4 regions of the Streptomyces sp. NPDC055013 genome follow, and region 4 is predicted to be linked to each of the others. Evidence: riboswitches for the same ligand, from Rfam matches in the RefSeq annotation. Region 4 holds a riboswitch; each other region holds the start of a gene.

Region 1 (7,378 bases), on a different contig from region 4:
CGCGTCGAACTGGCCGCCGCAGGTGACCAGCCGCAGCCCGGCGTGGTCGACGTTCTTGTACACCTCGAGAGTGGGGAACTTCGCCTTCTCGTATTCCTCGACCCGGTCCACCGTGAAGGTGGCCGTCTTCCCGTCCTCGCGCGTCACCTCCACGGTGTCGCCGGCCGACATCTGGTCCAGCCCCTTGAAGACGGCGTCCGCACCGTCCCAGGTGACGTGTCCGGCGATCACCGCGGGTCCCTGGGAGCCGGGGGTGGGGCCGGGTTCGTACCAGCCGGCCAGGTCTGGGTTCTTGGGGGTCGTCATCGCCCCGTCCGCGTTCTGCCTCAGCGTCTCCAGCGTGCTCGACACACCGAGGGACGGGATGGTGACCTTCTGCGGGACCGACCGGTCCAGAGCGGTGACTGTCTGGTTTCCCGTCGACGCATCAGCGGTCGTGCTCTGGCCTGGAGACGTCTGTGATGCCGAAGTCCCCTGGCCACCACAGGCAGTGAGCAGCAGGCCCGCGACGGCAGCGGCGATCACGGCGGCGGGGGCACGCCGCGCGCGCAGGACCGGGTGCCTCACGCGGCTTCCCCGGCCTTCGCCACCGCGACACCGGACGCTTTACGACGACGCACGACGAATACCGCGGCAACCGCCGTCGCCGCAGAGGCCGCGCCGATGGCCACGCCCGGAGCCACGCTCGTGCCGCCGGCCCCGCTGCCCGTCTCGATCCCGCCGACCGGGACGGAGCCGATCGCCGCGCCCTTGACCTCACCGCAGTTGGTGGGTGCGGTCGCCTCCTGGGGCAGCTTCGGGTCGAGTTCACTCTTGCCGGCGCCCTCGAAGTCGTACTTGTCGTTGTTGTTGGGGTCGATGCCGTGCTGGACGACGTGCAGGTCCTTGATGTGGTCGATGACGTCCTGGGAGACCTGCAGGGTCCGCTTGTAGGTGATCTTGCCTTCCTTGTCGGCGACCGGCATGCGGTCTACCGCGAGGCCACTGGTCGCCGCGTCGGTATCTCCCGAGACGGTGAGCGCGATGTTGATGTCGCCGTAGTGGACCGTCGCCTCGGTGTTGTTGAGGATCCCGTCGCCGTCCTTGTCCGCGCTGTCGTCCGGGCACACGAAGTCATGCCCTTCGGTCGACCCGTGCAGGTGCTGCGCGGAAGGCTGACCGGGCACCATGCCTTCGGACTTGATCCACACGGTGAGTTCCTGGCCACGCGCGCTCAGCATCACGGTGCCCTTGGATCCGGAGTCGTTCAGCTGCTCCAGATCGATCTGGTAGGCGGGGGTGTCTTCCTCGGCGAACACCGGGGAGGAGCCTGCCACGGTGATGAGAGCGGCTGCGGGCAGGGCGGCGAGCACCGCGAGACGGCCGGTTCGCATGGACATCAGGTTGGTTCCTCTTCCGGGTGGGGGGCTTATTGCAAAGATTGTGCAGTTACACATACAACGCAGCACTGCTTGCGGGTGTTCAACGGGACTCCGCGACGCACGTGAACCGCGAGGTGAGACCTGAGTGCGGCGAAGGAGTGGATCAGCATGCGCACGCCTGCCTCGCCGAGCAGGCCGAGGAGGGCCGGCTCTCACCCGTCCGGATGCGCCGGGTAGTGCGTGCGCGGCGGGCGGCCGTCAGGATGAAGGGTGCTGTCCCACGGACGAGGGAGAGGTACGCATGGTCGACCTGCGGCGCGTCGGAGCGAACCCGGATTTCTGGTATCCGGTCGCGCTGTCCGGGAGCGTGCGCAGCAAACGGGTGATCGCGACCGCCTTCGCCGGAGAGAACATCGCGCTCTACCGCGGTGAGAGCGGCGCCGTCCACGCACTGGAGGACCGGTGTGCCCACCGCCAAGTGCCGCTGAGCATGGGGGTCGTGGAGGGCGACACCCTGCGCTGCGGCTATCACGCGTGGGTCTACCGCGGCGACGGCCGCCTCTCGAAGATCCCGTATCTGTCCAAGGGGGACGGTAGGCCACCGCGTGGCGTGCGCGGCTACCCCGTCCGCGAGGCGTACGGCCTGGTGTTCGTCTTCCCCGGTGATCCGGAGAAGGCGGCGGTCACCGCCCTGCCCTCCCTGCCGGCATTCGGCTCGGCGAAGTACAAGACCATGACCTTCTCGCGGACCGTGCGCTGCCACTACTCGTTCATGCACGAGAACCTGCTCGACATGAATCACCAGTTCCTCCACCGGGGCGTCCTCGGCAAACTCCATCCCGAATTGCTGGGATACCGGTCCGGCCCGCGGTCGGTGGAGGCCCGCTACTTGTTCACCCATGCCGGGGGCAAACGGAACCGTGGGGCCGGCCTGCTGGCCGCGGAGGGCATCGGCGGCGGTGACTCCAGCGACGTCATGACCATCCGCACCGACTATCCGTACCAGACACTTGACCTGCTCCCGGCAGACGCCGAACGTCCCTCCTTTCGGCTCTGGGCCGCGTACGTGCCCGAGGACGCCGAGCAGCGCACATGTCACACCTACGGCCTGCTCATGATCGAGAAGCCGAGGATTCCCGGGGCCTTGAATGTGGCGTGGCCGCTCATCAGACGCTTCACCGAGCGCGTGTTCGCCGAGGACCGCATGGCCGTCGAAGCTGAGCAGCGGGCATGGGAGCAACAGGGCGAGGACCGCAATCATGAGGTCTTCCCCCTGATCCTGGACGTCCGCGAGGTATTGCGCACCAATGGCGTACCGCTGCGCCCCAAGGCTGCAGCGTGCGGAATCACCCAGGACAGCTAGGCCACGGTAGTCCCCCGCCACTCCGCGGGACCGGCCACCTCCAATGACCCGGACCCCTCCGCAGCGCCGCCACACGGGTGAATGCGGGTGACACGGTCACCGGTACTGTGCCGCTCCGCTACCACCCTTTCTCCCCTCACCTGCTCGGGCGCCACCGGAACCAGTGGTCCACCCCGTCGAGCCTGTAGCGGCGGTCTCCACTGTCGAACCGCACCTCACCCACGAGCCGCCGAGCACCGTCCGGCGCCTGACGGTACGGCGCGAGGAGCAAGTCAAGCTCGTCGTAGCGGGCATCGATCCCTCCGTTCCCCGGATGGCTGTCCGCCTCGACCGTCCCGGCTTCATAAGCCTCGTTCCACCTGACGTAGATCGCCCACTGCTCGCGCTCCATCGCCACGGCGGCCTCGCTCGCGGGCCACACGAGGTACTCGTCGGCCTCGTCGTCGCGGTCGTAGTCGCGGCCCTCGTAGTAGTGAGGGACATCACCGATGACCGCGAGTCCTTTGCGCGGCCCGTCGTACCACTCCAAGTCCACGTACACACGCTCGAAGCCGTCCGCGATCAACTGCTGCTCGTCCCAGCTCTCAGCCACCTCGGCAGGCTACCGACCAGCGGCACGGGCATCCATGATCACGATTTGGGCCCGTCCCGCAGACGTTCCGGACCAGCCCGTGCCGGCAGCCGGCGTGGATCACTCCGGCTCGTGCGCGTGTGGGCTCGTGGCAGGTGGTTCGACGGGGCGCTCGCGTCCGCCGTCGTGCCCGGATGCCGCGACAGCGACGAGGCCGATGACGACCGCCGCGACGGCGAGGCGGGCCGCCGCGCGTACCACCCAGCTCGGCAGAGAGATCCCGTCACGCCGCCCCGGCACGGTCAGCCGCTCGGACCGCCGAGCGGGCCGCAGCAGCCGGGCCAACAGCAGCACGGCGATGGGGAGTTGCAGCAGCCACAGCACCGTGCGGGGCCATTCGCCGTACCAGACGTTCGTGCCGTAGAGCAGTGTGTGCCACACGCTGAGGACGTAGACGACGATCACGAAACGGTGCAGCCGACGCCAGGTGTTCGCGCCGATGCGGTGGCGGACGTAGAACAACAACCCGAGCGGGACGGCGAGATACAGCGCGCCCTGACCGACGGGGATCGCGATCTGGCCGGTCCCGGAGTCGTACCAGCCAGGCAGGAAGGTGTCGGCGAAGCCGGTCCACAGGCGTTCGGCCCACCCCAACTGAGCCTCATATCGCACGAGTTCGGCCGCGAACATCAGGGCGTGCGCGAACATCAGCGCCATCGTGGTGAGGCTCGTCGTGCGATGCCAGCGTTCCAGGACCTGCCGGGAGACCGGTAGCCGGGCGGGGCGCGGCCCCGACAGCAGCAGGCCGAGCATGACCGTTCCCCACGCCCACAGCAGTCCCGACCAGCCGAACGCCTGGCTCAGCAGGTACATCCAGTAGGTGGCAGGGTCGTCCATGAACGGCATGACCGCGACCGTCGCCGAGTCACCGGACTCCATGCGCAGGTAGAGGAAGACGAACACGGCCGCCGTGACCGCGACGGCCGCGCTCGCGTCGGGAACGGCGGCACGCAGATCGGCGCGCAGGGCGACCCGGTCGACAGCAGTGCGGTCGGGTGCGGGCTGCGCACTCGTGCCGTCGGCCTGCGACGTGGGCTCTGGCAGCATCTCCTGGGCCTTTCGGGCAGCGGCCACCGACGGGCGGTGTGCGTGGTCGTGGAAGCTACAAGTGTGGTTGAGGTGATCGGTTCCACCGAGGCCCAATCCGGCCAGAGCGCTCGTGGTGCCGACACGCTGTCTCAGCTGCTCGTGCCCGACGACGCCACCGGCCACATCAGGACAACCGGCATTGGGCGCCCTGTCGCAGGAGCACGAGCGCACCTACGCTGATGGGCGCAGTCGGTTCGTGCCGCCGGTCCGACCAAGCCCACGGTGGCGCGACGCAAGAGGGAACCCGGTGGGAATCCGGGACTGTCCCGCAGCGGTGAGTGGGAACGAACGCCGTCAATCAGCACTGGCTCCGCGCCAAGAGGGCCGGGAAGCGACGGCCGGTAGGTGTCGCCGGATCTCCGGTGGGCGCGCCCACGAGTCCGAAGACCTGCCACTGCGCCCGCGCGTGAGGTGTGGGCTGTGCACGGTGACCTCGTGGACTGGGTTGGCGGTACGGGCGACATCACGGCGTACTCTGCGCCGCGCCTCCTTCCCGGTCGAAGTTCAGCAGTTCGGGAGTTCCGGGCTCGGGACCAGAAGGAGGGCGTATTCGTGACCACGCGCGTACCCGTCATCCGTGCGCGGCGTCGGCCGGCCCGCGGCTCGGCGGACCGGGACGAGCGGTGCTGACACTCGCCGGAGCAGCCCGCGAGGCAGCCGGCCCGCCGGCCCGCACCGTGTCCGGTGTCTGCCACGGCACCCTGGGCGAGCTCTATCAGGGCCCGCTGCGGGCCGATGCCGAGCCAGACATCGCCGTGGTGTCCTTTCCCCTCGACCGGCATTCCTGGGTGCACTTCACCCCGGGCGTGAATCCGCCCGATCTCCTGCCCCTGGGAGAGAGATCCGCGACCGCGGTCCGGCTCTTCCTGGAGCACTTCGGGCTCACGCTGCCACCGGGCCGCTGGAGCACTCACTCCGACCTGCGGGTGGGCGTGGGGATGGCCAGTTCGACCGCGGACATCGTGGCGACGCTGCGCTGTCTGTTCCGGCTCTTCCGCCTGCGGTACGACGCCGACGTGGTCCTCGGCATCCTCGCCGCCATCGAACGTGCCGACAGCGTCTTCCTCGACGAGTTCGCGCTCCATCTCAGCGGTCGGCACCGGGTGGTCCGGCGCTTGGGTACGGACATCGGTTTCCACACCGCCTTCGTCACCGAACCCGGCACGGTGGACACCGCCGCCGTCACCGGCCGGCTGCTGGAGCAGTACCGGCGGCGCGGGGAGGAGTACGAGCGCTGCCTGGCCGACCTTCTGAAGGGCTTCGCTTCGGGCGATCCGGCCGCCGTTGCACGAGCGGCGACCGCCAGCGCCGCGCTGTCCCAGGAGGTCCTGCCCAAAGCCACGTTCGACAGCCTGCTCGCTCACCGCGAGCGCTTCGGTTCCGACGGGATCTTCGTCGCTCACACCGGCTGCCTGATCGGCTACCTGTTTCCCCGCCGCCCCAGTACCGAGGTCAAGTCCGAACTCTCCGCCTTCTTCCACTCGCTCGGCCACCAGTGCTCGTTCGCCCAAGGAGGCTACGGTTGATCCACCCCCACATCGCCGACGCTCTGAAGGTTCCCGACCTTGTCCGGCTGACCGACAACCTCGTCCTGATCCGTTTCGAGTCGATGAAGATCTACTCGGCGCTCGCGGCGGTCCGCCATCTTCTGGACCGAGGCACCATCCGCCCGGGACAGACCCTGATCGACAGCTCCAGCGGCATCTACGCCTACGCCCTGGCGCTGGCCTGCCACCGGTACGGCATGCGCTGCCACATCGTGGCCTCCACCACCGTCGACGCCACCACGCTCGCCCAGTTGAAGATCCTGCGCGCCACCGTTGAACAGGTCAGGCCGTCCCAGGACCTCAAGCTCGACCAGGAGTTACGGGTGCGGCGGGTGAAGGAGATCCTCGCCGAGCGGCCCGACTGCCACTGGATGCGCCAGTACCACGACGACGTCCACTACCTCGGGTACCACGAAGTCGCCGACCGGATCACGGCCGAGTGCCGGGACCACGCCCTGACGGTGGTCGGAGGCGTGGGGTCCGGCGCGTCGACGGGCGGACTGGTGGAACGGCTCCGGGAAACCGACTCCTCGGTGCGGCTCGTCGGGATACAGCCGTTCGGCAGCGTCACCTTCGGCAGCGAGGACCACCACGACCCCGAAGCGATCATCGCCGGAGTCGGATCGTCGATCGTCTTCGACAACGTCCGCCATCACCTCTACGACGCCGTCCACTGGATGGACTTCGCGCACGCCCTGTCCGGTGCGGTCGCCCTGCTGCGGGAGCACGCGGTGTTCGCCGGGCTCTCCACCGGCGCCGGCTACCTGGCCTCGACGTACGAGGCCCGCCGCCACCCCGACCGGCTGCACCTCGTGATCGGCGCCGACACCGGACACCGTTACGTGGAGGGCGTCTTCGCCCGCCACACCGAAGCCCTCGACCCTGCCGCGCTGAAACCCGCCGAGGTGGCCGAACCGGAGGAGATGACCATGCCGTGGTCCACCATGGCCTGGCAACGCACCCCCTGCCCGGCACGCTGGAAGGAGCGGGCGGCATGAGCGTGGCCTGCCTGGAATCGCTCACGTTCGGGCTCGGGCACCTGGTCCGCGCCGCCGACGCGCTCGGCGAGCGACTGCTGCTCCTCACGCGCGATCCCGCCTACTACACCTACGAGTTGGAGCGCCTTCCCGCCGGTGCCCTGGACGTCGTGGAGCTCGACACCTTTGACGTGGACCAGGTGGCGGACCGGCTGCAGCGGACCCCCGGGCTGCGCGGCCTGATCAGCTCCACCGACACCTGGACACTGGTCGGTGCCGACCTCGCGCACCGTCTCGGTCTGCCCGGACTCGACCCCGGGGTCCTGCGGCTGACCCGGGACAAGTCCGCGGTGCGCAACCACCTGCACGAGGCCGGCCTGACGCGCGGCCGAGCCGTGGAGTCCGCCGCT
Region 2 (7,378 bases), on a different contig from region 4:
CCGGACGCGTCGCCAGGGTGATCTCACCGATCGCCCGCCAGCCCATGAGGTCAGGAAGTGGGTACACCCGCAGCGTGCCTGCGGGCGGGAGCGGCGGTGAGGCCGACGCGTGAGCCTCGTGCGCATCGTTCACTCCCTCACCCCCGGTGGGTTGTGGTGCCCGCCCCCGGTGCCCCACGCTACCCCGCGAGCCGAGGCCGGATACGCGAAACGGCCGCGCCTGCCAGGACACGACTGTGCTGCTCCTGCCCTGCACGACCAGAAGCAAAGGCCCATCCCCAACCCCGGCTGCGGACCGAGCGTCTGGACCGTTACACCAGCCCGCGGGCAGCGGTGTCGCTGGACGTGTCGGACAGGCTGATGCGGGCCGTGATGCGCTTGCCGACCGGTATTCGCTCGATGAAGAGGTCCTCGGCGACGGCCTTGACGATCTCCAAGCCGTGCTGGCCGATCCTGCTGGGATCGGCGGCTCGGGCCACCGGGATGGCGGGGTCGCTGTCCCACATGACGACGTCCACACATTCAGCGGAGATGCGCAGCTCCAACAAGACAGGGCCCGGGGCGTACTTACAGGCGTTGGTGATCAACTCACTGACCACCAGCTGGGTGAGGTCCCGCGCACGGACCGACACCGGCAGGTGGTGGTCGGCGTGAGCCTGGTCGAGGAACGCGACGGCAAGGTGGCGGGCGTCCGCGATGCAGACGTCATCTCCGCCCAGGGCATACCCGGCACGCATCACAGGCTCACCCGGCCCACTACGGCCGTCACCGTCGACATGGGATGCCACGTGCCTCGCCCTCACTCCCCGTTCTCGTAAGCGCCACTACCCGCCCCACCACGGTGCATGCCTGGCAACTATGCGGTTTGGCATCGTGCCCGACCTGCTGCATCCCGCCCCGGGCGGTGGGGCAGAATCGTCCGTGTCCGCCCCGACCCGGGGCAGGTTCGCGAGCGCAGTCGAGGAGACGTGGCCGACATCGACAACGCAGACCGTCCCGATCAGCTGGCCATCGACACCCGTTTGATCGACGGCGTGCGCGTCGTGACGGCACGGGGCGAGATCGATCAGACCGTGCAGGAAGTCTTCAGCAGGGCGCTGTCGGAGGACGACCGTGTCGTGCCGACGCGGATCGTGCTGGACCTGGGCGGTGTGACCTTCATGGACTCCAGCGGCATCAACGTTCTCCTCACCGCCCACCGCGAGGCGAGCGCCACGCACGGCTGGCTCCGCCTCGCCTGCCCAAGAGATGCCGTCCTGCGCGTGCTTCAGTTGGTCGGCGTCGACACCCTCATCGACTGCTACCCCACCGTCGATCAGGCACTGACTCCCTGACCACCCACCGCCTGTCCCGGCGGACCCAGGGCTTGCTCACCGTGTGAGCACCGCGGCGAAACTTAGGTATGCCTAAGTTTTACTCACAACACAACATCTGGGATGCGCACGCGCAGTCAATTCTAGATGTAGTGTTGGCGGTGCTGGTGGTTCGCCGGGCACGCCTGTGTCCGGCGTCGCAAGAGGGAACCCGGTGAGAATCCGGGACTGCCCCGCAGCGGTGAGCGGGAACGACCGCCGTCACACGCACTGGGCCCACGAACAGGGCCTGGGAAGCGACGGCCAATAGGAGTCTCGTACGACCTCGTACGACGGGACGCGCCCGCGAGTCCGAAGACCTGCCACCGGCGCGCACGCCGAAGAGCGGTGTGCGCGCTCCGAGGCCCCGAGGGAGGGCCACGTGGCAGACGCACGGACCCGGGTCAGGTGTACGTTTCTCCGCCGCCCCGGTCTTCCGCCGTATGCGCCGCGCCGCTCCTCCCCTCCCGGTCCTCGGACGGAGACGGGAACGAGCGAGAGGAGGCGGCGAGCGATGAGCGGTCTCGTGTATTTCTCCAGCGTCTCGGAGAACACCAAGCGCTTCGTGGAGAAGCTGGGCCTGCCGGCCACGCGCATCCCCCTGCACCCGCACCGCGAAGGCATGCCGCAGGTGACCGAGCCGTTTGTGCTGATCGTGCCGACGTACGGCGGCGGCGAGCGCGCGGGCGCGGTCCCCAAGCAGGTGGTGCGCTTCTTGAACATCGAGGCCAACCGGGCCCTGCTGCGCGGGGTCATCGCCTCCGGCAACACCAACTTCGGCGCCGACTACTGCCTGGCCGGCCGGGTGATCTCGGCCAAGTGCGGCGTGCCGGAGCTGTACCGATTCGAACTGCTGGGCACGGACCGCGACGTCCGCGCCGTGAGGGAAGGACTGCAGAGGTTTTGGACACGACACTCATCGACGGCAACGGGGCGACCGGCGGCATGAACACCCTCACCACGGCGGTCACGGTCCCCGCGGCCCAGCGCGAGTCGGTCGGCACGCGCAAGGACTACCACGCGCTCAACGCCATGCTGAACATGTACGACTGCGACGGCAACGTTCAGTTCGACAAGGACCGCGAGGCCGTCCGCCAGTACTTCCTCCAGCACGTCAACCCCAACACCGTGATGTTCGCGTCGCTGAAGGAAAAGATCGACTACCTGATCGAGAACGACTACTACGAAGACGCCCCGATCCGGGCCTATGACTGGGAGTTCCTCGAGGCGCTGCACCAGCAGGCCTACGCGCACGAACACCGCTTCCGCACCTTCCTCGGCGCGTTCAAGTACTACACGTCGTACACACTGAAGACCTTCGACGGCTCCCGCTACCTGGAGCGCTACGAGGACCGCGTCGTCGCCACCGCCCTGTATCTCGGTGGCGGCGACCAGGAGTTGGCCTCCCGGCTGGTCGACGAGATGATGACCGGCCGCTTCCAGCCCGCCACGCCCACCTTCCTCAATGCCGGCAAGGCCCAGCGTGGCGAGCTGGTCTCCTGCTTCCTCCTGCGCGTCGAGGACAACCTGGAGTCCATCGGACGCGGCATCAACTCCGCGCTCCAGCTGTCCAAGCGCGGCGGCGGAGTGGCCCTGCTGCTGACCAACCTGCGCGAACAGGGCGCCCCGATCAAGAAGATCGAGAACCAGTCGTCGGGGGTCGTCCCGGTGATGAAGCTCCTGGAGGACTCGTTCTCCTACGCCAACCAGCTCGGCGCCCGGCAGGGCGCGGGCGCGGTGTACCTGCACGCCCACCACCCCGACATCATGCGGTTCCTGGACACCAAGCGGGAGAACGCGGACGAGAAGATCCGCATCAAGACCCTCTCCCTCGGCGTCGTCGTCCCGGACATCACCTTCGAACTCGCCAAGCGCAACGAGGACATGCATCTGTTCTCGCCGTACAACGTGGAGCGTGAGTACGGCAGGCCGCTGTCGGACCTGTCGGTCAGCGAGCACTACGACGACCTGGTCGCCAACCCCCGTATCCGCAGGACGACCCTCAGCGCCCGGGAGTTCTTCAAGACCGTCGCGGAGCTGCAGTTCGAGTCGGGGTACCCGTATCTGCTGTTCGAGGACACCGTGAACCGGGCCAACCCGATCCCGGGCTGGATCAACATGTCCAACCTGTGCTCGGAGATCCTCCAGGTCAACACGCCGAGCACGTACGACACTTCGCTCGGCTACGAGACCGTCGGCAAGGACATCTCCTGCAACCTGGGCTCGCTGAACATCGCCGCCGCGATGGCCTCCCCCGACCTGGGCGCGACCGTGGAGACCGCGGTGCGCGGGCTGACCTCGGTCTCCGACCAGTCGAACATCGACGCCGTTCCGTCCGTGGCGCACGGCAACGACCTCTCCCACGCCATCGGCCTCGGCCAGATGAACCTGCACGGCTATCTCGCCTCGCAGCGCATCCACTACGGCAGCGAGGAAGGCGTGGACTTCACCAACATGTACTTCTACGCCGTCGCCTTCCACGCGCTGCAGGCGTCGAACCGGATCGCGATCGAGCGCGGCACGGCCTTCGACGGGTTCGAGCACACGGCGTACGCCGACGGCTCGTACTTCGACAAGTACAGCGAGCGGGCGTGGGAGCCGGCCACCGAGCGGGTACGCGCTCTGTTCTCCGAGGCCGGGGTGCACCTGCCCACGCAGGACGACTGGCGGGAGCTGCAGCGTTCGGTCCAGGAACACGGCATCTACAACCAGTACCTCCAGGCCGTCCCGCCCACCGGTTCCATCAGCTACATCAACGACGCCACCGCCTCCATCCACCCGATCGCCTCCAAGGTGGAGATCCGCAAGGAGGGCAAGCTCGGCCGCGTCTACTACCCGGCGCCGCACATGGACAACGACAACCTGGAGTACTTCCAGGACGCGTACGAGATCGGCTACGAGAAGATTCTCGACACCTACGCCGCCGCCACCCAGCACGTCGACCAGGGCCTGAGCTGCACGCTCTTCTTCCGCGACACGGCCACCACCCGCGACCTGAACCGGGCGCAGATCCAGGCCTGGCGCAAGGGCATCAAGACCCTCTACTACATCCGGCTGCGCCAGGAGGCCCTGGCCGGCACCGAGATCGAGAACTGCCTGTCCTGCACGCTGTGAGGAACGTACCGACGATGACCACCACACCTGCCCCGCTGACCGAGCTGTCGGTCACTCCCCCGTCGTACCGCCACGACCCGGCCGCGCGCCTGCGCCCGGTCAACTGGAACCGTGTCACCGACGACAAGGACCTGGAGGTGTGGAACCGGCTCACGGCCAACTTCTGGCTGCCCGAGAAGGTTCCGCTCTCCAACGACGTGAACGCCTGGCAGCAGCGGCTCACCGCCGGGGAACGCACCCTGACCATGCGGGTGTTCACCGGTCTGACGATGCTCGACACCGTGCAGGCCACGGTCGGCGAGATCGTGCAGATCCAGGATGCGCGCACCGAGCACGAGGAGGCGGTGTACACCAACATCGCCTTCATGCAGGCCGTGCACGCCCGCAGCTACTCCTCGGTGTTCTCCACGCTCTCCAACACCCCGGAGATCGACGACGCCTACCGCTGGGCCGTGGACAACGACGTCCTCCAGCAGCGCTGCAAGACGGTTCTGAAGTACTACTACGGCGACGACCCGCTGAAGCGGAAGGTCGCCTCCACCCTGCTGTCGTCGCTGCTGCTGTACGCGGGTTTCTACCTCCCGCTGCATTTCTCCACCCACGCCCTGCTCACCAACACCGCCGACATGATCCGCCTGATCCTGCGCGACAAGGCGGTGCACGGCTACTACTCCGGCTACAAGTACCAGCGCGGCCTGGAGAGGCGGTCGGCAGCCGAGCAGGACGAGATGCGGGACTTCACGCACACGCTGCTGGAGGAGCTGTACCAGCTGGAGCTCCAGTACTCGGGTGAGCTGTACGAGCCGCTGGGACTCATGGACGACGTGGCCGTCTTCGTCCGCTACAACGCCAACAAGGCACTGATGAACCTCGGTTACCCGGCCCGCTTCGGCGCGGACGAGACCGAGGTCAACCCGGAGATCCTCGCCGCGCTGTCACCCGGCGCGGACGAGAACCACGACTTCTTCTCCGGCTCCGGCTCCTCCTACGTCATGGGCAAGGCGGAGGACACCGCCGACGACGACTGGGACTTCTGAGAGGCACGCGCATGTCCGGTTTCAGCAGCCCCTGCGTGTTGCTCAAACACGGGGAGGTCTTCCTCAAGGGGCGCAACCGCCACCGTTTCCACGAGCGACTGCACGACAACCTTCGGGTCGCGCTGCGCGGCATCGGAGGCTCGACGTGGATCAAGACCGCTCAGAACGTCACGGTGCTGGGCGGCGAGGTTCCGCGGGAGGCTCTCGTGGAGCGGGCCCGCAGGGTGATCGGCTTCAACTCCGTGGAGCCGGCCGTGCGGGTGCCCAGCACCGTCGAGGACATCGCACGGGCGTCCGTCGAGGCGTTGGCCGGTCAGCGGCAGGGATGCGGTTTCGCTGTGCGGGTCAAGCGGCGGGACAAGCAGTTCCCGCTGACATCGTCCCGGTTGGAGGCGTACCTGGGGGCCCGGGTCCTGGAGGAGGTCGCCGACCTGCGCGTCGATCTGTCCCGGCCGGACGTCGTGCTGACCGTGGAGATCGACCGCAAGGAGCGTATCTCTCCTGGGCCCGGCACCCCGGTGTATCCGGGCTGCCGGTCGGTTCCAGCGGGCGTGCCCTGGTGCTGCTGTCGGGCGGCTACGACTCCCCCGTGGCCGCCCACCGGGCCATGCGGCGCGGACTGGCCTGCGACTTCGTGCACTTCAGCGGGGCTCCGTACACGAACCCGTCGTCGGTCTACAAGGCGTACGCCCTCGCCCGCGAGCTGAACCTCTACCAGCCGCCCGGCCACCTTCACGTCATCGCGCTGGGCAAGGCCCAGAAGCAGCTGGCGGTGGCCGGTGCGGGACGGCTGCAGGTCGTCGCCCAGCGGCGGCTGATGGTGCGAGCGGCCTCCGCGCTCGCCGTCCGCACCGAGGCGCAGGCCCTGGTCACCGGCGACAGCCTCGGGCAGGTGGCGAGCCAGACGCTGGCCAACCTGGCCGCGGTGGACGAGGCGGCGGCCCTGCCGTTGCTGCGTCCGCTGATCGGCTGGGAGAAGCAGGAGATCATCGACGAGGCCCGGTCCATCGGCACTGCCGGCATCTCGGTCCTCCCCGACGAGGACTGCTGCCAACTCCTGGCGCCGCCACGAGCCACCACCCGGGCCGGGCTGCCCCGTCTACGGGCGGTGGAGAAGCGGCTCGACCTCGACGAGGTGACGGCGGCACTGCTCGACAACATGCAGGTGCTGCTGCCCGGCGAGGACACCGTCGTGGCCCCGGTGACTGGATCCGGGCATGTGCCGGCGCCCGCCTGAGCACCTCAGGGAGGTTTACGAGGGAGAAAACTATAGTTAGGCTAACCTAACTTGAGCCTCGCGCTCTTGGTCATGCCGATCAATTCCACGGAGAGGCCATGTCGCCGTCCCGCCCCGCACCTTCCCTCCGTCGTCACGACGCCGCCGGGAAGGCCGTGGCCGAGTGAGCGCGGAGCTGGAACTGGCCGGGCGGCTCGCCCTGGTCACCGGGGCGGCCCGGGGCATCGGCGCCGCCGTGGTCGAGGTGCTCGCCGAGCAGGGTGCGCGCGTGATCGCCACCGACACCGACGAAGCCGGAGCCAAGGCGCTGGCCGATCGGTGTGGGCACCGGGTCACCGCGCACGCTCTCGACGTCACCGACGCCGGGGCGGTCGAGAACGCCGTCGCCGAGGCCGAACGCACTCTCGGTCCGCTGGACATCGTGGTCAACGTGGCCGGCATCCTGCGAAGCGCTGCCGTGGTCGACCTGGACGACGAGGACTGGGCCGCCGTCTTCGCCGTCAACACCAACGGCGTCTTCCATGTGTCCCGCGCCGCCGCCCGCCGCATGGCGGAGCGTGGCCGGGGCAGCATCGTCACCGTCGCCTCCAACGCCGCCGGCATCCCACGCAGCGGCATGGCCGCGTACGCCGCCTCCA
Region 3 (7,378 bases), on a different contig from region 4:
TCGAGGCCGCACTCGGCCGCCGCCCCCGCCTGATGGACGCGTACCTGCCGGGCGGCCCGGCCGTGGCCTTCGTGCTGGGCTACCCTTCCGCGCCCGGTGTGTTCAGCGAGGTCACCGGGCTCGACCGGCTGGCGGACCTGCCGGGATCGCCGTCCTGGTACCCGGTCAAGCGGATCGGCGATCCCATCGAGCACCTGACGGACAGCCGGGGCTACGCGGGCATCGTCTACGCCGAGGGCGAGACGGCCGAACTCGCCACGCACCGGGCGGTCGCCGCGGCCAACGCCGTACGGGTACTCACGGAACCGTTCCCCGTCCACGCCGACCGGACGGCGCCCGGTGGGTGAACGCACCAAGGGCGCGGGGGAATTGCGGACCGCGCTGTCCTCGCTCGACGGCCCCCTGCGCTTCCTGCTGTTCAGCTCGTTCCTGATTCCGCTCGGCAGCTTCATGGTCCTGCCGTTCATGTCGGTGTTCCTGCACGAACGGCTCGGGATGGGGCTCGGCACGGTCGGCGTGGTGCTCGCCGTGGCGTCCTTGGTGCAGTTCTCCGGGGGGATCGCGGGCGGAGCCCTCGCGGACCGGATCGGGCTGCGCCGCACGATGGTGTGGGCGCTGATCGTGCGCACGGCAGGGTTCGTCGGCCTCCTGGCGGCTCTGCGCTGGCCTCCGTTGGCCGTCCCGGCGCTGGTCCTGACGTGCTGCGGCGCCGCACTGTACCTGCCCGCCAACAAGGCGTACCTGGTGCGGGGCGTGGACGACGAACGCCGCCCCGCGTTCCTGTCGGCGGGCAACGCCGCGCTCAACGCGGGCATGGCGGTGGGTCCGCTGGTCGCAGGCCCGTTCGTGCTGTCCTCGCCGGGCTGGCTGTTCGTCACCGTCACGGCACTGTTCATCGTGGTCACGGCCGGCCACGCACGGCTCCCCGCGGCTGCCGGGGACCGTCCGTCCGCCGCCGGGGCCGCGCGGCAGGGACTGCTGGCCGGTGTGGCGGTCGTACCGTTCGCGGCCAACGCCCTCGCGTTCTACCTGTACTTCCACTTCCAGCACTTCCTGGCGGTGTACGCCGTCGAGCGGGCCTCCAGCGAGTTCTACAGCCTGGTGCTGCTGCTCTGTTTCACGCTGGTCATCGTCGTGCAGCCGCCGGCGTCCGGCCTGATCCGCCGCATGCCGTACGCCACGGCCCTCGCGGTCGGCTTCGCGGGGCTGGCCGCCGGGTTGGCCGTGCTCGCGATCGGCAACCGTCCGGCCCTGTTGGTCGGCGGCGCCCTGATCACCCTGGGCGACATCGTGCTGTTCTTGAAGAACGACCTGGAGGCCCTGCAGCGCAGTCCGCGTTCCGACGCCGTTGTCTTCGGTCAGCAGCGGCTGGCCGCCGGCCTGGGCGCGTGCGCGAGCGGGGTGCTCGGCGGGCAGGTGTACGGCCTCGGCGAACGTGCCGGGAACACCGGCTGGTTCTGGCTGCTGGCCGCCGCCCAGTGCCTGCTGCTCCCGCCGGTACTGCTGACGCTGCGCGGTCACACGGACAAGCAACCCCTCCCCCATCACGACGACGAAGGAGCACTGAGGCCGCATGACACGGACGGGCGGGTTCCTGGACGATGACTTCTGGACCGAGTTCCACGACTTTCTGTTCTCCGAGCAGCGCTACACCCAGGCCGAGGAGCTGCTCGGCTCCTCTCCCCTGCTCTCCTTTCCCTCCGGCGCACGGGTGCTGGACCTGTGCTGCGGGCCGGGCGTGTTCACCGTCCCGCTCGCTCAGCGCGGCCATGACGTCACCGGGGTCGACCTGAGCCCCGCCATGCTCGAGCGGGCGCGGAAGCGGTCCGCCGACGCCGGTGCGCACGTCACCTACGTACGGGCCGACGCACGGGAGTACGAGGCCCCGGGCCACTTCGACGTCGCCCTCAACATGTTCACGTCGTTCGGCTACTTCGAGGACCCCGCCGACAACGCCCGGGTCCTGCGCACCCTGCACACCTGCCTGGCGCCCGGCGGCACCCTGGTCCTGGACCTCGCGGGCAAGGAACTGCTGGCCCGCAGGGTGACCCCACCGAAGGTGGTCCGGCGCGGCGACGACCTGATGGTGCAGACCGACACCGTGCTGGACGACTGGGCGCGGCTGCGCAGCGACTGGGTGCTGGTCCGGGGCGAGCGGGTGACTCGGGCCGCGCTGGTGTGGTTCGTCTACAGCGCCGTCGAGTTGCGTCGGATGGTCGAGGAGGCGGGGTTCGGCCGGGTCGAGGTCTTCGGCGGCTTCGACGGCCGCGCCTACGACGAGAACGCCGAGCGGCTGGTGTTACGGGCGGTACGTGAGGGGTGATGAGGTGCGGGGGCGTGCGGCCGGCCTCGCACGCTCTGTTGACCTCGACTTGAGGGAACGTAATATCACCGGGTCATCGCCGCGACGGGAGACAGGAAGCCGGTGCGAGTCCGGCACGGTCCCGCCACTGTGACCGGGGAGCGTCCCTCTCGACACGCCACCGCGCGCCGCGCGGCAAGGCAGGGGGACGTAGATCCGGGAGTCAGGACACTGGCCTGTCGCGGGCCCGTTCCGAGGAGCGCGGACTCCCCAGGAGGCTCTACGTGTCCAACGCGCCAGCGCGTCCCCATGCCCTTCTCCCCACCCGCCTGCGCGGCGCCGCCCTGCGCACCGCGGCCGTGGCCCTGTCGGCGACCCTGCTGACGGCGGGCTGCGGCTCGTCCGGCACCGCCCAGGATCCGAAGGCCGCGGCGTCGTCGCGCAAGGGCTTCCCCGTCACGATCGACAACTGCGGCGTGAAGACGACCTACGACCGGCCGCCGTCGCGGGTGGTCACCATCCACCAGCACCCGGCGGAGCTGATGCTCTCCCTCGGGCTCAAGGACCGCATGGTGGGCACCGCCTTCCCCGACTCGGACGTGCTGCCCGCGCTGGCGAAGGACTACGAGGCCGTCCCCGAACTCGCCGCGAAGGAACCGTCCTTCGAGAAGATCCTCGACACCGAGCCCGACCTGGTCTACGGCGGCTACGGCAGCGCGTTCGACGAGAACGAGGGCCGCTCCCGCGAGGCGTTCGCCGACGCCGGCATCGACACCTATCTCAACCGCGAGTACTGCGGCAAGAAGCAGGTGACGATGAAGGACACGTACGACGAGATCCGCACCGTCGGCAAGATCTTCGGTGTCTCCGACCGGGCCACCGAGCTGACCGCCGACCTGCAGAGCCGGGTCGACAAGGCCGCCACCGCCGTCGAGGACGAGCCGCGGGTGCCCGTATTCGTGTACGACAGCGGCGACAAGACGGCGTTCACCGCGGGCGGCAAGAGCCTCGGCACCGAACTGATCCGCCTGGCCGGCGGCAAGAACGTCTTCGCCGACCTGGACGACGTCTTCGGGGACGTCTCCTGGGAACAGGTCGTCGAGCGCAAGCCGGAGGTCATCGCCATCTACGACTACGCCGATGCCGGAAGCGTCGAGCAGAAGAAGAAGTTCCTGCTCGCCCAGCCCGCCCTCGCCGACGTGCCGGCCATCAGGAACAAGCGGTTCGTGGTCCTGCCGCTCACCGCGACCCTGGTCGGCGTCCGGTCGGCGTATGCCGTGGAGGACCTGGCCCGCGGCCTGCACCCCGAGAGCTTCCGGTGACGGCTTCCGCCACGGACACGCCGAGTGACGCGGCAGCCCGGCGCCCGCCACGGAGTCAGCGGCGGGCGGGCCGGGGGAACCTCGCGGCCGCCCTGATCGTCCTCGCCGCCCTGCTGGTGGTCTCGGCCACCGTGGGCCTGGCCGTCGGGTCGGTGCAGGTACCGCCCGGGCAGGTGTGGGGCATCGTGACGCATGCGCTGGGCGCCGACTGGACGCAGCCCGACTGGTCGCGGGCGCGGGAGACCATCGTGCTGGACGTGCGGGCGCCGCGTGTGCTGCTCGGGGCTGTGACCGGTGCGGGGCTCGCGGTGGTGGGCACCGCCATGCAGGCCCTGGTGCGTAACCCGCTCGCCGAGCCGTACCTGCTGGGAGTGTCCTCGGGAGCGTCTCTGGGCGCGGTCTCGGTGATCGTGTTCGGGGCCAGTCTGTTCGGCCCCGTGTCCCTGTCGGCGGCCGCGTTCCTCGGCGCGCTGGGCGCGCTGCTGCTCGTCTACGCCACCGCGCGCACCGGCGGCCGGATCACCTCGGTGCGGCTCGTGCTCTCGGGGGTGGCGATCGCGGCGGTGCTCACCGCGCTGCTCGACCTGCTGCTGCTCACCACCGACCGGGGCAACGAGGCCCGCGCGGTCCTCGCCTGGACCCTGGGCGGCCTCGGCGGCGTGAACTGGGGCACCCTGTGGCTGCCCAGCGCGGGCCTGCTGGTCGGCATCGCCGTGCTCATGGTGCAGGCCCGCAACCTGAACCTGCTGCTGGCAGGCGAGGAACCCGCCACCACCATGGGGTTGGACGTGGCCCGCTTCCGCGCCCGCATGTTCGTGCTGCTCTCCCTGGTCACCGGTGTGCTGGTGGCGGCGGCCGGACCGATCGGCTTCGTCGGCCTGATGCTGCCGCACATCGTGCGCCTCTTCGTCGGCGGCGACCACCGGCGCGTCCTGCCGACGGCCGCGCTCGGCGGAGCGGTGTTCCTCATCTGGGCCGACATCGCGGCACGTACGGTCGCCGCGCCCCTCGAGATCCCGGTGGGGGTGCTCACGGCGCTGTGCGGCGGACCGTTCTTCCTGTGGCTGATGCGCCGGGACGCCCGGCGGAGCACCGACCGAGGAGTGGCATGACCGCGACCGAACTCGTCGTCGACGGTGTCACGCTCACCGCGGGTGCGCACCGCCTGGTTAAGGACGTCTCCCTCGTCGCCCGCGCCGGCGAGGTGATCGGCCTGGTCGGCCCGAACGGCAGCGGCAAGTCCAGCCTGCTGCGCTCCGTCTACCGTGTCCTGCGACCCGCCGACGGCCAGGTCCGCGTCGACGGCACCGACGCCTGGTCGCTGCCCGTGCGACGGCTGGCCCGTACCGTGGCGGCAGTGGTACAGGAGTCGGGCGCGGACTTCGATCTGACGGTCCGCGAGGTCGTCGCCATGGGCCGTACGCCGCACAAACGGCTGCTGGACGGTGACACGGCCGAGGACGCCGCGTTGATCGATTCAGCCCTCACGACGGTCGACGTGACCGACCTGGCCGACCGCCCCTTCGACAGCCTCTCCGGCGGCGAACGCCAACGCGTGGTGATCGCCCGGGCGCTCGCCCAGCAGCCCTCACTCCTGGTCCTCGACGAACCGACCAACCACCTCGACATACGCCACCAGTTGCAAGTCCTCGGTGCCCTGAGGCACCTGCCCGCCACGGTCCTGGTAGCCCTGCACGACCTCAACCTGGCCGCGTACTACTGCGATCGCCTCTACGTCCTGAACGACGGCGAGGTCACCGCATCCGGCACTCCGGCCGACGTCCTCACGCCGCGGCTGCTGGCCGAGGTGTACGGAGTGGAGAGCGAGGTCGTGATCCATCCACGCACGGGCGCACCCCAGGTGACTTTCCTCCCGGGGAACCCGCATCCGGCTGCTCCTGCCCAGGTGGGCCATTCCACAGCGTGATCAGGCGATCTCGCGCGGGCGAACGCTTCCTCGCGCAGCACCGGGACAGCAGTCGCCCGCTACGCCGATGCCGCGCCCTTACCGCCGGTTGTGCCACGGGATGGGTATCGTCCGCCCCGATGCCCCGGGTCCGCGGCTGAGCGCCCGTTCGAGGAGGAGCACCATGGACGATCGTCGGCAGGGAACCGCGCCGGATGACGAATCCGCGTCGCGGGCTGTGGACGCCCGTCGGACGAACGCGCGCGACACCGTGCGCCTCGCAGTGGTCGTCGGGGCTCTCGGTGTGGTCTTCGGCGACATCGGGACCAGTCCGATCTACACCCTGCAGACGGTGTTCAACCCCGAGGACCCGCACCCCGTCCCGGTCAGCACGGACAACGTGTTCGGGGTGGTGTCCCTGGTGTTCTGGTCGGTCATGATCATCGTGACGGTCACCTACATCCTGCTCGCGATGCGCGCCGACAACGACGGTGAGGGCGGCATCATGGCCCTCATCACCCTGCTGCGGCGGTGGAACGCCCAGCGCGGCCGCAGAGCCGCCGGCGTCCTGGCCGCGCTCGGCATCTTCGGCGCGTCGCTGTTCTTCGGGGACAGCATGATCACCCCGGCGATCTCGGTGCTGTCCGCGGTCGAGGGGCTCAAGGTCGTCGAGCCGTCCTTCGAGGACGCGGTCGTGCCCATCACCGCGGTGATCATCGTGCTGCTGTTCCTGGTGCAGCGCCGGGGCACCGCGGCGGTGGGCAGGATCTTCGGGCCCGTCATGATCGCCTGGTTCCTGGCCATCGGCGCGTGCGGCATCGTCGGCATCACCGACCACCCGGACATCCTCAAGGCCCTGTCGCCGACGTACGCGCTGGGCTTCCTGTTCGGCCATTGGGGCACGGCCTTCTTCGCCCTGGCCGCGATCGTCCTCGCGGTCACCGGCGCCGAGGCGCTGTACGCGGACATGGGGCACTTCGGCCGCCGCGCGATCACCCGGGGCTGGCTGTTCCTCGTCCTGCCCGCCTGTGTCCTCAGCTACATGGGTCAGGGCGCGCTGATCCTCGACGACCCGGACAACATCAGCAGCCCGTTCTTCCTGCTCGTGCCCGACTGGGGACGCTGGCCGATGGTGGTCCTGGCGACGGCGGCGACCGTGATCGCCTCCCAGGCGGTGATCACCGGCGCGTACTCGGTCGCCTCCCAGGCCGCCCAGCTCGGCTATCTGCCGCGACTGCGTATCGCTCACACCTCCGAGTCGACGATCGGTCAGATCTACGTCCCCTGGATCAACTGGCTGCTGATGGTCTCGGTCCTCACCCTGGTCTTCGCCTTCCGCTCCTCTGCGGAGCTGGCCTACGCGTTCGGCATGGCGGTCACCGGCACCATCACCATCACCACCCTGCTGTTCTTCTACGTCGCCCACGCCAAGTGGGGTACGCCCAAGTGGCTGCTCGTCCTCGGCGGGGGCGTGCTCCTCTTCGTCGACCTGCTGTTCGTGGCGGCCAACATGACCAAGCTCGTGCACGGCGCGTGGCTTCCGCTGCTCATCGGCCTCATCGCGTTCACGGTCATGACGACCTGGCAGCGTGGCCGCGAACTCGTCACCGCGGAACGAGCACGCCAGGAGGGCCCGTTGCCCGAGTTCATCGAGCATCTGCGCACAGGGCAGGAGCAGGCGGTCACGGCGCCCGGCACGGCCGTCTTTCTCAACCGGGGCAAGGAGACCGCGCCGCTGGCAATGCGGGCCAACGTCGAGCACAACCATGTCCGGCACGAGCAGGTCGTGATCATCGCCCTGCAGACCGAGCCGGTGCCCCGTGTCCCGGCCGACCAGCGGATCGTCGT
Region 4 (7,378 bases):
GTGCCGGCGCCGTCCTGTGTGCGGTGGGCGCCGGTTACCTGCCCTGGTTTCTCTACCAGGACCGCACGATCTTCTCCTTCTACGCGGTCGTCTTCGTGCCGTACCTGTGTCTGGCCGTGGCGATGCTGCTCGGCGCGCTGCTGGGCCCGCCGGGGGCCGGCGAGGTGCGCCGTACGGGCGGTGCGGTCGCGGCGGGCGCGCTGGTCCTGCTCATCGCCTGGAACTTCATCTACTTCTTCCCGATCTACAGCGGGCAGACGATCCCGTACGCCGACTGGCACGCCAGGATGTGGCTCGACACCTGGATATGAGTCCGACGGGGGCCCTGCCCGGCTACCGGGTATTCGCGGGGCGTTCCTCGTGCCCCCCGCGTCCCTCGCAGAGCGCCGCCCGTACGGCCGCCTTGATGTCGTCGCTCTGTGCGTCCGGACCACCCGGGCCGAGGTTCACCATGACCGTCGCCTGCCTGCCGTCGACCGTGGCACCGCCCGCCGTCTCGTACCCGGGGATGTCGCCGGTGTGCCCCCAGTAGCGGCCGCCACAGGGCAGCGGCCTGCTCTCCAGGCCGAGACCGTACGCCCGGCCGTCCGGGTTGCCCGTCGGGCGGGTCCTCGTCATCTCCCGCAGCTGGTCCGGGCGCAGCAGCCTGCCGCGCAGGAGAGCGGCCAGGAACCGGTTGACGTCGCCGCCACTGGAGATCATCTCGCCGGCCGGGCCCCCGACCGTGGGGTTGATCGCGGTGATGTCCCTGAGCGGCGCGTCCTCGCCGGGCCGGACGTACCCGCGCGGATGCGGTCCGGGGATCTCCGAGGAGTCACCCGGCACGAACGTCTCACGCAGACCCAGCGGCGTGATGACGCGCCGGCGGATCTCCTCGCCGTACGTACGGCCGGTCACCCGCTCGATGATCATGCCGGCCAGGAAGTAGCCCGTGTTGGAGTAGCGCCAGCCGGTGCCCGGTTCGAAGGTCGGGGGGTGGGCGAGCGCGATGTCCACGAGGTCACGCATCTCGCGGTGGGCCAGCGGGTCCTCGAGGATTTCCTGCGGGCTCAGGTGGTCCAGGATGTCGGGGATGCCACTGGTGTGCTGCAGCAGCTGACGGACGGTCACCTTCCGTCCGTCGTTGCCGTGTCCCCGGACCACGCCGGGCAGATAGCGCTCCACCGGCGCGTCCAGCGCGACGCGACGCTCTCCCGCCAGCTGGAGCATGACCGTGGCCACGAACATCTTGGTCATGCTGCCGATCCGGAACCTGCTGTCACGGTGTACCGGCGCGCGTGTGCTCACATCTGCGACACCGCTGGTCAGCACTGTGCGGCCGGTCCGGTTCCGCACCTCGACGAGCGCTCCGGGACCACCGTCGACCGTGGTCAGGCGATGCAGGATCGCGCGCAGCCTTGCGTGGTCGGTGGCGTGGGTGGACTTGGCGGCGGCGACCGTGGCGCCGGCGCTCTGGCGTGGCCCGTCGTCACCGGTCGGCGGGCACACCGCGACACCGACCGCCACGGCCAGGGTGAGTAAGCCGCCGATCGCACGATTCCGGTTGGTCACGTGTGCTTCCCCCTGACTGTGAGCGCTGTCGTGCCAGGGAGTGCGGTGTGCTCCGCCTCCCTGTGCCCGTTGCGTGTCCCACGATGACTGCCCGGGAGCGGGAGGCGCGATGGGGGGATCAACCGGATCGGTGGTGGGGTTAACCCCCTGCCGGGCTCGACGTCGAGGATCTGCCGGGGACGGAACACGTGCGTCCCCTCCCCGGCGGATCGCTCCCGGTCTCAGGCTCCGGAGAGCTCCTCACGGACCGTGCGGGCCGCGGTGACCAGGTTCTCCAGGGAGGCCCGGGTCTCGGGCCAGCCGCGGGTCTTCAGGCCGCAGTCGGGATTGACCCAGAGCCGCTCGGCGGGGATGGCCTTGAGGCCGGTGCGCAGCAGGGACGCGGCCTCCTCGGCGCTGGGGATGCGCGGGGAGTGGATGTCGTACACGCCGGGGCCGGCCTCGCGCGGGTAGCCGTGGGCGGCGAGTTCGAGGGCGACCTGCATGTGCGAGCGGGCGGCTTCCAGGCTGATGACGTCGGCGTCGAGGTCGTCGATGGCCTGGACGATGTCACCGAACTCGGCGTAGCACATGTGGGTGTGGATCTGGGTGTCCGGACGCACGCCGCTCGTGCTGAGCCGGAACGCCTCCGTCGCCCAGGCCAGGTAGGCCGGGTGGTCGGCGGAGCGCAGGGGCAGTGTCTCGCGCAGCGCGGGTTCGTCGACCTGGATGACGGAAGTCCCGGCCGCCTCCAGGTCGCCCACCTCGTCGCGCAGGGCGAGGGCGACCTGCCGGGCCGTGTCTCCCAGTGGCTGGTCGTCGCGGACGAAGGACCAGGCGAGCATGGTGACCGGGCCGGTGAGCATGCCCTTGACCGGGCGGTCGGTGAGGGACTGGGCGTACTGGGTCCAGCGCACCGTCATCGGCTCGGGTCGGGAGATGTCGCCGGCCAGGATCGGCGGACGGACGTAACGGGTGCCGTAGGACTGGACCCAGCCGTGCTGCGTGGCGAGGTAGCCGGTGAGCTGCTCGGCGAAGTACTGGACCATGTCGTTGCGTTCGGCCTCGCCGTGCACGAGGACGTCGATCCCGGTCTTCTCCTGGAAGGAGATGACCTCCTGGATCTCGGCCTTGATGCGTTCCTCGTACCCCGCGGCGTCGATGCGCCCGCCGCGCAGGTCGGCGCGTGCGGTGCGCAGTTCGCCGGTCTGCGGGAAGGAGCCGATGGTGGTGGTCGGCAGCAGGGGAAGGCCGAGGTGGGCGCGCTGGGCGGCGGCACGTTCGGAGTACGGCTGGGAGCGGCGGGCGTCGGCCTCGGTGACGGCGGCGGCGCGGGCGCGGACGTCCGGGTCACGGGTGATCGGCGAGCCGGCGCGGGACGCCAGGTCGGCCCGGTTGGCGGCGAGTTCGGCGGCGATGGTGTGGGTGCCCTGGGCGAGGCCCTTGGCGAGGGTGACGATCTCGGCGGTCTTCTGCTTCGCGAAGGCCAGCCAGCGCAGGACCTGTGGCTCGATGTCCCGCTCCAGGCCCGTGTCCAGGGGCACATGGAGGAGGGAGCAGGAGGCGGCCACGTCGACCCGGTCCGCCAGCCCGAGCAGGGTGCCGAGGGTGGACAGGGACTTCTCCAGGTCGTTGACCCAGATGTTGCGGCCGTTGACCACGCCGGCGACCAGGCGCTTGCCGGGCAGCCCGCCCACGGCGGCGAGTGCGTCGAGGTTGGCGGCGGCGGACTCGGTGAAGTCCAGGGCAAGCCCGTCGACCGGGGCCTTGGCCAGTACGGGCAGGGCGTCGCCGAGCCGGTCGAAGTACGAGGCGACCAGCAGCTTGGGACGGTCGGTGAGGGCACCGAGATCACGGTAGGCGCGCTCGGCGGCGTTCAGCTCGGCCGGGGTGCGGTCCTGGACGAGTGCGGGTTCATCGAGCTGCACCCACTCGGCGCCGGCCGCGCGCAGGTCGGCGAGGACCTCGGCGTACACCGGCAGCAGGCGGTCCAGGAGGGTGAGCGGCTCGAAGTCCGCGGGCACACCGGGGGCGGGCTTGGCGAGCAGCAGGTAGGTGACCGGGCCGACCAGGACGGGGCGGGCGGTCAGGCCCAGCGCCAGGGCCTCCTTCAGCTCGGCGACCTGCTTGGCCGAGTCGGCCGTGAAGACGGTGCCCGGGCCCAACTCCGGCACCAGGTAGTGGTAGTTCGTGTCGAACCACTTCGTCATCTCCAGCGGCGCCACGTCCTGCGTGCCGCGCGCCATGGCGAAGTAACCGTCGAGGGTGTCGGCCGTGACGGCGTCCCGGTGGCGCTCGGGGATCGCGCCGACCATGACGGTGGTGTCCAGGACGTGGTCGTAGTACGAGAAGTCGCCCGTCGGGACCTCGTGGACGCCGGCTTCGGCGAGCTGCTGCCAGTTGGCGGCGCGCAGTTCGGCGGCGGTGGAGCGGAGAGCGTCGGCGGTGACGCGGCCCTTCCAGTAGCCCTCGATCGCCTTCTTCAGTTCCCGGTTCGCGCCCTGGCGGGGGTAGCCGTACACGGTGGCCCGTGCTGCCGCGGCTGCGGACTTGCTGGTCACGGAGATCTCCTTCGCGAGATGAATCCCTGAGATCCCGGGGACGGGACGAGAGCGCGAAGGGGTGACGAACCGGACGGAACCGACCCCGCGCGGCAAAAGCGCGGTCGTCCGCCTGGTATGTACGCCGACCCGCCCTCGAGGTCACCGAGATCTCCATGCGCGGAATGGTCCGCACACGGGCAGTTGGCAGGTCTTCGGACTCGCGGGCACGTCCTCCTGACCGGAGGACACCTACTGGCCGTCGCTTCCCAAGCCCTTTTCGTCGGGCCCAGTGCTCATGACGGCGGTCGTTCCCACTCACCGCTGCGGGGCAGTCCCGGATTCCCACCGGGTTCCCTCTTGCGACGCATCCCACCTGGCGGGCGGGGCGAACCAGCTGCACCGGTCAGCCTACGGGGTGGCACCTCGGAGGGAAGGACGGCGTCCGTCATTCGGATGGTGAAATGGGACACCCGAGTGCCGCGTTTGCGCCGAGCGCCCGTGGGTCCCAACGCCACCGGGCGGGAAGCGCGCCGCATACGCGCTTCCCGCCCTTCCCCTGTGTCCACCGCGCGGGAACCCTCATCCCCGGCGGCGACGCGGGCCCCTCAGCCCGCGTCGTACCAGGCCCTCAGTCCTGGTCGTAGATGTGGAACCCGCGGCCGGCCTTCCGGCCGAGCAGCCCCGCCTCCACCATTCGCTGAAGCAGCGGGGGAGGGGCGTAGAGGGGTTCCCTGAACTCGTCGTAGAGCGACTCGGCGATCGAGGCGACGGTGTCGAGGCCGATCAGGTCCGCGAGCCTGAGCGGGCCCATGGGGTGGGCGCAGCCCAGCTCCATGCCCGTGTCGATGTCGGCGGCGGTGGCGAAGCCGGACTCCGCCATCCGGACCGCGGACAGCAGGTACGGGACGAGCAGGGCGTTGACGACGAAACCTGCCCGGTCCTGGGAGCGGATCACGGTCTTGCCGAGCGCTCGGGTCGCGAAGTCCTCGACCGCGGCGATCGTCGCCTCCGAAGTGTGCAGCGAGGTCACGATCTCGACCAGCGGCAGCACCGGCACCGGGTTGAAGAAGTGCAGGCCCACCACCCGGTCCGCCCGGCCGGTCGCCATGCCGAGCCGCATGATGGGGAGTGAGGAGGTGTTGGTCGCCAGCACCGCCTCGGGGTCTTCGACGATCTTGTCGAGGGCGGCGAAGACCTCGGTCTTGGCCGCCGGGTTCTCGATGACGGCCTCGACGACGAGCTGCCGGTCGGCGAGCTCGTCCAGGCTGCCGCTGAAGACCAGGCGGGCGAGGGCGTCCCGCGCCGCGGCCTCCTCCAGCTTGCCGCGGTGCACGGCACGGTCGAGTGACGCCGCCACCCGGTCCCGGGCGGCGCGGGCCGCGATCGCGTCCACTTCGCAGATCACGGTGTCGAGTCCGGCCCGTGCGCACACCTCGGCGATCCCGGCCCCCATCTGCCCGCCGCCGACCACGCCGACGCGCTGGATGCCCCCGCTCATGCCCCGGCCTCCGTCCGCTTGACGAGGTGCCGCGTGTACGCGTCCGGGGTGAAGAACAGCGGCAACTCGCCCGCCAGCGCGGTCCGTTCGAACAGCGCGCGGATCTCGTCGACGGGCGCCCACGGGTATTCGGCGCCGAGCGCGACGACCTCGTCGTCGAGCAGCCGCAGCACCGTCTCCCGGTCGATCACCCGGTGCCGGAGCCACTGCCAGACCTGCACACGGGCGATCTCGGCGGTGGCCGCGTCCTCCATGAGGCCGTCCAGCGCGACGGCGCCCTGGCCGCGCAGCCAGGCGGCGAAGTAGCGCAGCGCCACGGCGATGTTGGTGCGCACGCCCTCCGCGGTCGGCGGCCCGCTGATCCTGCGCACCGACAGCAGGTCGGCCGCGGTCACCTCGACGTCGTCGCGGGTACGGTCGATCTGGTGGGGCCGTTCACCGAGGACACCGCCGAAGACCTCGTGGCAGGTGGGGACGAGCCCGGGGTGGGCCACCCAGGAGCCGTCGAAGCCGTCCTCGGCCTCCCGCTCCTTGTCGAGCCGGACCTTGGCGAGTGCGGCCTCGTTCGCGGCCGGGTCCTTTCCGGGCACCTGGGCGGCCATGCCGCCGATGGCGTGGGCGCCGCGCTTGTGGCAGGTGCGGACGAGGAGTTCGGTGTACGCCCGCATGAAGGGGGCGGTCATCGTCACCTTCGCCCGGTCGGGGAGGAGGAAGTCGGTGCGGTGACCGAACGTCTTGATGAGGCTGAACAGGTAGTCCCAGCGGCCCGCGTTGAGACCCGCGCTGTGCTCACGCAGCTCGTAGAGGATCTCCTCCATCTCGAAGGCTGCGGTGATCGTCTCGATGAGGACCGTGGCGCGGATCGTGCCGCGGGGGATTCCGAGCAGTTCCTGGGCGAGGACGAAGACGTCGTTCCACAGGCGCGCCTCGTACCGGTTCTCCAGCTTCGGCAGGTAGAAGTACGGGCCGTACCCGGCGTCGATCTGGCGCTGGGCGCAGTGGAAGAAGTACAGGCCGAAGTCGATCAGCGCGGCGGGCACGGGCCGCCCGTCGAACTCCAGGTGCTCCTCGTCGAGGTGCCAGCCGCGTGGGCGCACCATGATGGTGGCGAGGTTGTCCGGGTCCGCGAGCCGGTACTCCTTGCCCTCGGGCGTGGTGAAGTCGATCCGGCGCTCGACGGCGTCGAGAAGGGTGAGCTGTCCGCCGACGACGTTGTCCCAGAGCGGGGCCGTGGCGTCCTCGAAGTCCGCCATCCAGACCTTGGCGCCGGAGTTGAGCGCGTTGACGGCCATACGGCGGTCCGGGGGGCCGGTGATCTCGACGCGCCGGTCGGTCAGCCCGGGGGCGGGAGGCGCGACCCGCCAGGTGGGGTCGGCACGGACGGTGGAGGTGACCATCGGGAAGTCGAGTGGTGAGCCGGACGCCAGTCTCAGCACCTGCCTGCGGCGCTCCTTCATGAGGTCCAGGCGGCGCTTGCCGAAGGCGTCGGCCAGCCGGCCCACGAAGTCCAGTGCGGCGGGCGTGAGGATCTCCTCGTGCCGGTGCCCCGCACCGACGAGGACGCGGACGTGATGGGTCAGTGCGGTCGTGGACATCGGGATCTCCTGACGGGTGGGAGCGGAGGGGCGGACGGGGACGGTCGTCCGTCCCCTCCGCTCGGTCATGGGGAGCCGTGGGCGAGGCTCCCGGCCGGGTGGCCTAGTGGAACTGCTCTTCCTCCGTGGACCCGGCCAGCGCGGTCGTGGACGACGTGGGGTTGACGGCCGTCGACACCAGGTCGAAGTACCCGGTACCGACCTCGCGCTGG

The links. Region 4 has a riboswitch for cobalamin ahead of metE (5-methyltetrahydropteroyltriglutamate--homocysteine S-methyltransferase). Riboswitches for the same ligand answer to the same signal wherever they lie in the genome.
Region 1: linked by a shared signal. The riboswitch ahead of ACWGDB_RS07650 (GHMP family kinase ATP-binding protein) and the one ahead of metE (5-methyltetrahydropteroyltriglutamate--homocysteine S-methyltransferase) in region 4 are both predicted to bind cobalamin.
Region 2: linked by a shared signal. The riboswitch ahead of nrdI (class Ib ribonucleoside-diphosphate reductase assembly flavoprotein NrdI) and the one ahead of metE (5-methyltetrahydropteroyltriglutamate--homocysteine S-methyltransferase) in region 4 are both predicted to bind cobalamin.
Region 3: linked by a shared signal. The riboswitch ahead of ACWGDB_RS07675 (ABC transporter substrate-binding protein) and the one ahead of metE (5-methyltetrahydropteroyltriglutamate--homocysteine S-methyltransferase) in region 4 are both predicted to bind cobalamin.

Annotation. Positions count from the first base shown of each region.
Region 1 covers NZ_JBSGVW010000004.1:290,659-298,036, forward strand. The annotation lists gene ACWGDB_RS07625 (class F sortase) at 1-567, opposite strand, end outside; gene ACWGDB_RS07630 (hypothetical protein) at 564-1,382, opposite strand; gene ACWGDB_RS07635 (Rieske 2Fe-2S domain-containing protein) at 1,663-2,724, shown strand; gene ACWGDB_RS07640 (hypothetical protein) at 2,861-3,316, opposite strand; gene ACWGDB_RS07645 (ferric reductase-like transmembrane domain-containing protein) at 3,416-4,402, opposite strand; cobalamin riboswitch at 4,618-4,853, shown strand; gene ACWGDB_RS07650 (GHMP family kinase ATP-binding protein) at 5,068-5,970, shown strand; gene ACWGDB_RS07655 (cysteine synthase family protein) at 5,967-6,989, shown strand; gene ACWGDB_RS07660 (ATP-grasp domain-containing protein) at 6,986-7,378, shown strand, end outside.
Region 2 covers NZ_JBSGVW010000004.1:213,215-220,592, forward strand. The annotation lists gene ACWGDB_RS07360 (STAS domain-containing protein) at 1-133, opposite strand, end outside; gene ACWGDB_RS07365 (ATP-binding protein) at 312-737, opposite strand; gene ACWGDB_RS07370 (STAS domain-containing protein) at 969-1,334, shown strand; cobalamin riboswitch at 1,465-1,694, shown strand; gene nrdI (class Ib ribonucleoside-diphosphate reductase assembly flavoprotein NrdI) at 1,867-2,301, shown strand; gene nrdE (class 1b ribonucleoside-diphosphate reductase subunit alpha) at 2,256-4,466, shown strand; gene nrdF (class 1b ribonucleoside-diphosphate reductase subunit beta) at 4,481-5,503, shown strand; partial or broken gene thiI (tRNA uracil 4-sulfurtransferase ThiI) at 5,515-6,740, shown strand; gene ACWGDB_RS07395 (2,3-dihydro-2,3-dihydroxybenzoate dehydrogenase) at 6,904-7,378, shown strand, end outside.
Region 3 covers NZ_JBSGVW010000004.1:298,551-305,928, forward strand. The annotation lists gene ACWGDB_RS07660 (ATP-grasp domain-containing protein) at 1-347, shown strand, start outside; gene ACWGDB_RS07665 (MDR family MFS transporter) at 340-1,605, shown strand; gene ACWGDB_RS07670 (class I SAM-dependent methyltransferase) at 1,574-2,323, shown strand; cobalamin riboswitch at 2,377-2,556, shown strand; gene ACWGDB_RS07675 (ABC transporter substrate-binding protein) at 2,632-3,624, shown strand; gene ACWGDB_RS07680 (FecCD family ABC transporter permease) at 3,621-4,736, shown strand; gene ACWGDB_RS07685 (ABC transporter ATP-binding protein) at 4,733-5,551, shown strand; gene ACWGDB_RS07690 (potassium transporter Kup) at 5,715-7,378, shown strand, end outside.
Region 4 covers NZ_JBSGVW010000001.1:468,590-475,967, forward strand. The annotation lists gene ACWGDB_RS02010 (dolichyl-phosphate-mannose--protein mannosyltransferase) at 1-311, shown strand, start outside; gene ACWGDB_RS02015 (serine hydrolase domain-containing protein) at 334-1,551, opposite strand; gene metE (5-methyltetrahydropteroyltriglutamate--homocysteine S-methyltransferase) at 1,773-4,091, opposite strand; cobalamin riboswitch at 4,260-4,483, opposite strand; gene ACWGDB_RS02025 (3-hydroxybutyryl-CoA dehydrogenase) at 4,702-5,571, opposite strand; gene aceB (malate synthase A) at 5,568-7,166, opposite strand; gene aceA (isocitrate lyase) at 7,270-7,378, opposite strand, start outside.